Regions from separate parts of the Neptuniibacter sp. QD37_11 genome, predicted to be linked through region 1. Evidence: riboswitches for the same ligand, from Rfam matches in the RefSeq annotation. Region 1 holds a riboswitch; the other holds the start of a gene.
The links. Region 1 has a riboswitch for cyclic di-GMP ahead of ACMXYT_RS12950 (MBL fold metallo-hydrolase). Riboswitches for the same ligand answer to the same signal wherever they lie in the genome.
Positions count from the first base shown of each region.

Region 1 (4,647 bases):
AAGTTGGGTATCCGTTTCTCTTTAGATGATTTTGGTACAGGGTATTCTTCACTGTTACATTTGAAACGTTTACCGCTGGATCAAATTAAAATTGATCGCTCCTTCATTCGTGATGTAATTCAAGACAAAGATGATGCAGAGATTGTCCAAGCAATAATCGCCATGGGTCATAATCTTGGATTAAATGTTATAGCGGAAGGTGTTGAAACTGAGGCGCAGTGTATGTTCCTAGCGGAACATAATTGTACAGATTACCAGGGTTACTTCTTTGGTAAACCGTTGCCTGTGGATGAATTTGAAACTGCCAGCTCTAAAAAGCCCTTAGCAAGTTAAACCTGCAATAGGGTTTAATAAGAGTTCATCTGCTGATCCCAGAAGCGTTCCAGTTGTCGCAGGTTAGACCTCAATGTAGACATATCGTTTTCTTCCATTAAGCGCTCTGCACTGATCTCTTCCAATTGTTGATCAAACAGCTCTGCAATCAGGTTGTGGACAGCTAAGCCTTTTTGACTGAGCTTTATACGGACTGAACGTAGGTCGTGTTCTGAACGTTCTTGCTTGATATAACCGTTGCCGACCATTTTCTTTAAGTTATATGAAACATTAGAGCCTAGATAATAGCCTCGTGTTCTTAACTCGCTGGCTGTCATTTCTCGATCAGCGATGTTATGCAGTAGGAGAGCTTGAACGCTATTTATATCGGTATAGCCTAACGCTTCAAGGCGATATTTAAGAATATCAAGGATTCTACGGTGTAACCGTTCGATCAGTCTCAAGCAATCTAGGAAATCCGTTTTATTGTTTGAACTTAGTTCTGATTGTTGTGAACTCATTGAATTGTAAGCCTTGATATCAATATTCGTATTTTAAATAGTAATCCTGAATCTGTCGTAATAGCAAAGAAAAAGCACATTAATGAGCGTTTGTTTGCGCATAATTTCAAATACGTATTTAGTAATTACAAATAATGCTGCTACTATTACAGTCAGGCTCAATGAGATCTGGACTAACCTTTTGGTTTTTTTGGATTGTTGAGTTGTTTCCAGCGAATAGATCCTCTCTCGATAAAGGCAAACCAGAAGCAATTCTGGGACGCAAAGTCACAGATCCCACGTGGATGGCTGGGCTATCGAAAGAGAGATTTTTTATTTCTTCAGCGGATGATTCTCCGGTAACTGCCTTTCTACCCATAAAGCTAATTTATGTTTCATGTTGGGCTCAGAGACTTGATCCTTTGCTAAGGCTTGAATAAGTCCGTCATTCACTAGTAAGCGATAAATTGCTTTAATTTTGCTTGAAGCACTATCAGTGGCTTCAAAGTGGCCTGCACCGCGCTTTTCAAAGTAGATAGCACCTATCTTAAGGGCTTCTTTTACTAGCTCTGCTTCATGCTTATGTTTTTTCATGGCTTCTTCCCAAAGTCCTTGTAGATAAATATCTACTAACTTTGAATCTAAATTTCTAAAAAGACAAGCGGTCGCTCTAGTGCTTTGGTGCGTAAAGCTTTGCCTTTAACTCAGGCCTGATATACTTGCGGTTTATCAGTATCTACTTCCATTGGCGATCGTATGAAATACAGAATTATTCCGGTTACTCCGTTTCAGCAGAATTGTTCCCTTATTTGGTGTGAACAAACCATGAAAGCAGCGGTGGTTGACCCAGGCGGTGATCTAGATCGAATTCTAGCTGCGGCAGAGGAAGAGGGTGTTGAATTAGAGAAAATTCTTTTGACTCATGCGCACATCGATCATGCTGGTGGAACGGCTGAATTAGCTGCATCCAAAAAATTACCAATCGAGGGGCCTCATAAAGGCGACCGATTTTGGATTGAAGGTATGGCACAGCAGTGCAATATGTTTAACTTTCCGCCTTGTGAAACCTTTACTCCGGATCGCTGGTTAGATGATGGTGATACTGTTCAGGTAGGTGAATCAACGCTAAACGTTATTCACTGCCCAGGTCATACGCCAGGTCACGTTGTGTTTCATCATGTAGAAGATCAGATGGCGCTGGTGGGGGATGTTCTTTTCAATGGTTCTATTGGTCGTACCGACTTTCCTCAGGGAAATCACCAAGAATTGATCGATTCAATTAAGTTGAAGCTGTTCCCGCTAGGTCAGTCGATCGAGTTTATTCCAGGGCATGGACCGGGCTCAACCTTTGGTCGAGAGATGCAAAGCAACCCGTATGTTCGATAGGCTTGATAGCCTGATTTATTATTTGTGCAGCAGTTGCACATGCTCAAATAGTTGAGCGTCTAGTTGTTTCTTTTTGTCGATAATATGTTGTAACGGAGTCTCATTGATGGCTCCGTTTTTTATGCCAATCATTACATCGTTATAACCACCGCAAAGATAATCTACAGCCGCAGCTCCTAGACAGGATGCAAGTACTCGGTCATGCCCTGTAGGGCGGCCGCCTCTTTGTATGTGACCCAAAATACAGACCTTAGGTTGCTGGCCATGCTGCTCTAATTGTTTAGCTAAATTGTATGTAAGGCCCGGGGTAGGTCCCTCCGCTACAACAATAATCCCGCTTGATCCTTTGCCTTGTGCGCGGTTGTTGGCAAGCTGAAATGAGATAGCGTCTACTTTAACTTCATACTCAGGAATAACGACCAACTCTGCACCACAGGCTATCCCTACATGGGTAGCTATAAAGCCGGAGTTTCGGCCCATGACCTCTACTAAAAACAAGCTCTCGTGAGATAGGGCTGTATCACGGATTTTGTCTATAGCATCGAGAGCAGTGTTAACGGCTGTGTCAAAACCAATTGTGTCATCAGTGCCGTAGATATCGTTATCTATAGTGCCAGGCAGACCAATCACACGAATCGAGCTTTCCGAGGCTAGCATGTGAGCCCCAGTTAAAGAGCCATCACCGCCAATTACGACTAGGCTATCAATACCTTTTTTGAGCAAAACCTCGGCTGCCTGATGCCTAACCGCTGGATCAAGAAAAGCTAGGCAGCGATCACTTTTGAGTAATGTCCCCCCTCGTTGGACAATGTTGGTTACAGATGCGGAGTTCATTTCAAATAAATCTCCGATAATTAAGCCGCTGTAACCTTTGTTTACGCCATACACTTGAATGTTTTTATGCAGAGCAGAACGAACTACGCCTCGAATGGCTGGGTTCATCCCGGGTGAATCCCCTCCGCTGGTCAGCACTGCAATAGCTGTTGGTTTGTCTTCTTTAGTAAGCGTAGTTAACTCTGTGGACATAGTATCGAGCCTATTAGCTGCTTTATCGCAGTTAAGTTTAGCGTACTTCCTAAGAGCTCAGATTGTATCTGGATGCAGACTAGTTGATTTTTTATCAAAGATGAGTGGTCTATCTATGTGATTGCAGGGATATCCACTTTTTTCTATTGGTCTAACAGAATAATCAGTTGAAGTTGTCTCTAAGTATTAGTTCGTATTGATGAAGTGTTCCTAGGCATGTTATCTATCATCAGCCTTTACTTGGTTTGTTGTTTTACCGTCTCTGTTTTTTTTGAAACATACGAGTGGTGATACTAGTATCAAGAGAGATGGGTTTAAAAAGAGCTCGAAGCAAAGCTCGAATTATAAAAATATAATAGATGGAGTTTGTTATGGTATTTCGTAAGACGGTTACCTCTAGTTTGTTAGCGATGGGTGTTGGTTTAGCTGCCATGGGTGGTTCGACTGCAGCATCAGCACAAGAATTTATCACTATCGGCACAGGCGGTGTAACCGGCGTTTATTACCCTACAGGTGGTTCAATTTGCCGATTGGTGAATAAAAACCGTAAGGATCACGGTATCCGCTGCTCTGTGGAGTCTACAGGCGGTTCTGTTTACAACCTGAATACTATCCGCGCCGGCGAATTGGATATGGGTGTAGCTCAGTCTGATTGGCAGTTCCATGCTTATAATGGCACTAGCAAATTTAAAGATACAGGTGCTAACAAAGATCTACGCGCAGTTTTCTCTGTACACCCTGAGCCTTTCACTGTTGTCGCTCGTGCTGATTCTGGTATTAAAAACTTTGATGACCTTAAAGGTAAGCGTGTAAATATCGGCAACCCAGGTTCTGGTCAGCGCGGTACTATCGAAGTGCTGATGGAAGCTAAAGGCTGGACGATGGATGATTTCGCTTTAACTTCTGAACTTAAAGCGTCTGAGCAAGCTAGTGCTCTATGTGACAATAAAATCGATGCCATGGTTTATGTAGTAGGACATCCAAGTGGTGCAATCAAAGAAGCGACAACTTCTTGTGACAGTACGCTTGTAAATGTGGATGGTGCAGCAGTTCAAAAACTGATCAGCGATAACAGCTACTATCGTACAGCAACTGTTCCAGCAGGTATGTATCGCGGTAATGATGCTGATACGCAAACGTTCGGTGTTGGTGCAACGTTTGTATCTTCCGCAAAAGTGCCAGAAAAAGTGGTTTACGAGGTAGTTAAGGCTGTCTTTGAAAACTTCGATACTTTCCGCAAACTACATCCAGCTTTTGCTAACCTGAAGAAAGAGCAGATGGTTAAAGATGGTTTGTCTGCGCCTCTGCATCCTGGTGCAATTAAGTACTACAAAGAAGCAGGTCTTCTATAAGAGTTGGCTTGATAGGCAACGGGGACTTAATGTCCCCGTTTTGCTTTACGGCTTTTGCTCAGGCTTGGCTC
Region 1 is NZ_CP180552.1:2,775,187-2,779,833, reverse strand. It holds gene ACMXYT_RS12965 (EAL domain-containing protein) at 1-333, shown strand, start outside; gene ACMXYT_RS12960 (MarR family winged helix-turn-helix transcriptional regulator) at 348-833, opposite strand; cyclic di-GMP riboswitch class I at 1,060-1,134, shown strand; gene ACMXYT_RS12955 (DUF5062 family protein) at 1,146-1,406, opposite strand; gene ACMXYT_RS12950 (MBL fold metallo-hydrolase) at 1,569-2,198, shown strand; gene pfkA (6-phosphofructokinase) at 2,217-3,224, opposite strand; gene ACMXYT_RS12940 (TAXI family TRAP transporter solute-binding subunit) at 3,596-4,576, shown strand.

Region 2 (4,647 bases), 620 kb from region 1:
GGCATTAATTTAGGTGTTCGTCAGAAAGAGCAGGCACTTTGGCTAGGTCCAATCGATCTGAACCAATTTAAGTCCGAAGAAGTAGAGGTTGAGGAAAAGCCAGAAGAGCCTCCTTCAAATTGGAGCTTTGGTTTAGCGCAGTTAAATCTTCAAGCGATCAACTGGCAAGCAGAGTTAGATGACCAGACGCATAAGCTGCAATTGAAAACAGGACGTATCGCCGACTTCTACCTTTGGGATCAGGATCAGCCGGTTGCCTTGGATCTTGATGGCTCTTTAAACGGTGCGCCAATCGTATTGCAGTCCCAGTCCAAGCCTCTTCCTGAAGAGAAGAGTTCTGAGATCAAAGTTAAGTTAAATAACTTCCCTATCCACAGTGTCACGGCAGTATTTATGCCTGAACTTCGTGGCCATCTGGATATGGATCTCGATCTAAATGTACGCACAAACCTGACTAATCAGTTATTACAGGTAAAACAAAAAGGCAGCGTTAAGTTACGTGGTTTGAAGTTCCGCCAAGATAATATGGCGCTAAAACAAAACTCACTAGCTTGGAAAGGTGATGTTGATTTGGGCGTTTTAGCGGGTGAACTAAAACAGCTAAAAACTGCAGGCCAAATCAAAGTGGCAGGTTTGCAGCTTGATCAAGGCGGGCAAACGGTCAATTTAAAAGGGGCCGATTTGGTCTCTGCAGTCGAGATGGAAGGGCTGCAAAAACTGACCCTTAAGGATCTGGTTTTAAAAGCGGAAGGCATTGCGCTGAATCAAGCGGGGCAGACTATCAATATCAATGGTGTATTGGCGCGCGGTGCTGTGCAGACTGCTGATATGAAAAACTGGCAGGCTAATATCCCTACAGTTGCTCTGCAAAACTTTGCTTTGTCTAAAGGGCAGCAGGAACTGATTAGTCTGGCTACTTTGCGCTTAACTCAGGCACAACTACGAGACGTTAACGATATCAGTCTAGGTAAGCTTGAAACCGAGAAACTCAACGTTCAGGGTAATGGCGGGGTATTTACCCAGTGGGGAGCAATCACGGCCGATGATATTAAGTTTAAACAGCAAAGCGAACTGAGTATTAACTCTGTGCAGTTGAGTGATAGCAAAACGCGGGTGCTGTTGTCATCTAAGCGTCAGTTGACTGATCTGGATTGGTTATTAGCTCAGCTATCTAGCGGTGAGGAAAAGGCTACCACATCAGCGAAAGAAGCCGAGAAACAAGCAAGCAAGCCAATCAGAGTTAAGCTGAACAAACTGCGTGTCAGTGGCAGCAATCCAATCCAAATTGTCGATGGTGGGGTTAAACCTGCTTTTAAAACCAATCTAACAATTCAGCGCCTCGCTTTGAGTAATCTAGATACCGGTTCCAAAGGTAAAACGGCGTTTGATCTGAAGGCTAAAAACAAGTTGTCCACCATTAATGCCAAGGGCGCTATTGAGCTATTTAGTGGTAATTTCGGTGGTCATTGGGATGCCAAAATTAAAGGCCTTGAACTTCCGCAAGTAAGTCCTTACTCGCTTGAATACACCGGTTATTACTTGCAGAGTGGTCAGCTTAGCTTAACCACAAAAGGCACTATTAAAGGTCGTAAACTCAAGGGTGATACCGATATTCGTTTGAACAAACTCGATGTTGAAGCGAGAAATAGTGAGCGTAGTGGCGAGTTTGATCAGAAGGTATCGATGCCTCTAGGAACGGCATTGATGATCCTGCAGGATAACGATGACAATATTGATTTAGAGATCCCAATTGATGGCTCTTTGGATGATCCTCAGTTTGGCTATCAGACCGTAATTAATAAGCTTGCGGGTAAAGGTTTGAAGAGTGCAGCCATGGGTTATCTAACCAAAGCACTACAGCCTTTCGGTACGTTGATTTCGATCGGCAAGATGGTGATGGATGCACAAGAGAAAGGCTCGTTCATTACTCTGCAACCGGTCTACTTCGACGTGGCGGGTGCCACGCTTAATTCTGAATCTTCAGCTTATCTGTCGAAATTGACCCAGATGATGCAGGAACGAAAGGGCATGCGGATGAATATCTGTGGCCTTGCTGTTGCTGAAGACCAGCCAGCTATATGGCAACAGATTTTGGCTGAAAATGCTAAGCGCAAAAAGCCTCTACCCGAGGAACAACTTCAGGCAGAAGTGACACCAAAGCTGCAGCAGTTAGCGCAAGACCGTAGCGATGTTGTGAAAGCTGCGTTGTCGAAAGATGGTATCGATATTGAGCGCCTGTTTAGCTGCTATCCAAAAGTGGATCTGAAACAAAAACTTAAACCGCAGGTAAGTTTAGGATTATAAAAAGCCAAAGGGATCTTTAGCTTTTGCACAAGCCGCCGACAGCTTAGGGTGAACAGGATCTGTTTTTTCGCGGGATTAACTCTCGAAAAGGCAAAACCCAAGCAATTGGGCGACGCAAAGTTACGGGTCCCTATGGGATGGCCGGACCGCCGACGATAAAAACTCTCGCTTCTGCTGAGGTTGTCGTTATGTTGTTTGCAAAACCACTATTCGGCTGTGTCGCAGGGATGGCTCTGGCGCTTGCATCTCATTCAGTGAGTGCAATGGATACTGCGCCCACACATCTACCCACGTCTTTACCTTCTTCAATTTTTACACAATTAGCTGCCCAAGATGATTGGCATTTTGGGCTCAAATCCCCCATCTTTTGCTTTAGTGGCCATTACTTCAGGTCCGTCACTTCTTCTGAACAGGATCAAAACAAGCTAGCCGCTAAACCTAATCGTAAAAGTCGTTTATACCTAGCCTTCTTAATGTTGGCGCGAAATAAAAAGTAGATTTTACAGGGTATAAACTCGTTGGCTGAATTTCGTGCCTTTTGCGCGAAATTCGCCCTTTCTCGCAACGAAATTCTGCAGCTGAACTAAACTCATGCAAGGATCTTTCGATTGCGAGGCGCTGGATGAGACGGCTTAAACAAGCGATATCAGGACGTCTGGGTAAACAGTTTGCGATACAGGTAATTTTATTTAGCTCCTGTTTTACGTTGATCACGACCAGCGTGCAGTTAGCGTTCGACTATCACGCTGATATCAGCCGCATTGAACAGCAATTTGTTGATATAGAAAGATCGCATGTCCCTCCTTTATCCCTTGGCTTATGGTCGATGGATGGCGCCCAGATTGGTGTGCATCTAGAAGGCTTACAGCAGCTGCCAGATATAGAGCATGTAGTGATCAGAGATGAACAAGGTGGCGTATGGGAGTTTGGCGATAAGATCTCTGATAACTCTCGAGAGCATGTTTACCCCCTAGAATTTTTGCGAGTAAACCAAGCCGATCCTATCTATCTTGGTGCGCTGGTAGTAACGGCCAGTATCGATAATGTTTATGAGAGGTTGATCAACCGAGCCAGCGTTATTCTGATTAGTAATGGTGTGAAAACCGCAATAGTTGCGGGTTTTATCATGCTATTGATGTGGTTGCGTGTGACCCGGCACTTAGGGACGGTGACTGAATATGTATCTAGGTGGGAATTAGAGGGCGAGAACAAACCACTGAAACTCTCCAAACCCCAAGATCAAGAAGATCCTGATGAATTTGATGTGGTCGCTGATGCTATCAATCGGATGCAGCAAGGATTAACTAAACAGTTCCATGATCTAAACAGCGCTGAGGCGGAACTTAAGGCCTTGCTTAGAGAGCGAAATCAACTTTTACAAAGCGAGAGGGAATACAAAGGCAAGCTAGAAGAGAAGGTCAAAGAGCGTACTCAAGAGCTGACCTTAAGTCAGCAAGCCCTAGAAAAGAGTCACAGTTACTTGCGCAATATTCTCGAAACTAGCCCGATCGCGGTGAGTGTATATAACCCTGTTGAGCATCAACTGAGTTACTCAAATCAGACCTGCGCCAATATGTTTGGTTTTAGTATCGAGTCTTGGCTACAGCATAATCCTGAAAACAGTTGGCTACATGATGAGGACCGAGAATTCTTTGCTCAAGAATATCGCAAGCATGGCCGCGTCAGCACCACTGAGGTTGAACTAGTGCGTAGGGATGGATCGGTGTTCTGGGCACTATTAACTTGGGAGCGGATCTTCTTTCAGGATGAACGCCAGATCCTGTTCTGGGTGGTAGATATCAGCGGTCAGAAAAAAGCCCAGCAGCAATTGGAGCAGGCCAAAGCTGAAGCCGAAGCGGCCACCAAATCCAAATCTGAATTTCTCGCCAATATGAGTCATGAGATCCGTACGCCGATGAATGCGGTGGTTGGGTTTAGTCATCTTGCTCTGCAAACGGAGCTAACCGATCAGCAGCATGATTACCTAAGAAAAATCCAAATGGCGGGGCATAACTTGCTCCGTGTGATTAACGATATTCTTGATCTGTCTAAGATCGAAGCGGGGCGGATGAGTGTCGAAACCATCGACTTCTCTTTGGACGATGTGCTGGAACATTTATGTGATTTACTGCGTCTTAAAGCTGAGGAAAAAGGCTTAGAGATCCTACTTTTTCACCCTTGGGAGCTTCCGCGTCAACTACGAGGCGATCCCTTACGCTTAGGGCAAGTGCTGACGAATCTTGTGGGCAATGCCATTAAGTTTACCGAGCAAGGCGAGATCTCAATCAAGGTGGAAGAAGTTTCGAGAGAGAGCGGTAAGGTGCGGTTGCAGTTTAGTGTGAC
Region 2 is NZ_CP180552.1:3,393,600-3,398,246, reverse strand. It holds gene ACMXYT_RS16085 (DUF748 domain-containing protein) at 1-2,304, shown strand, start outside; cyclic di-GMP riboswitch class I at 2,384-2,458, shown strand; gene ACMXYT_RS16080 (hypothetical protein) at 2,493-2,801, shown strand; gene ACMXYT_RS16075 (response regulator) at 2,927-4,647, shown strand, end outside.
Region 2: it holds a riboswitch for cyclic di-GMP, as region 1 does, so the genes downstream of both, ACMXYT_RS16080 (hypothetical protein) here and ACMXYT_RS12950 (MBL fold metallo-hydrolase) in region 1, are expected to answer to the same signal.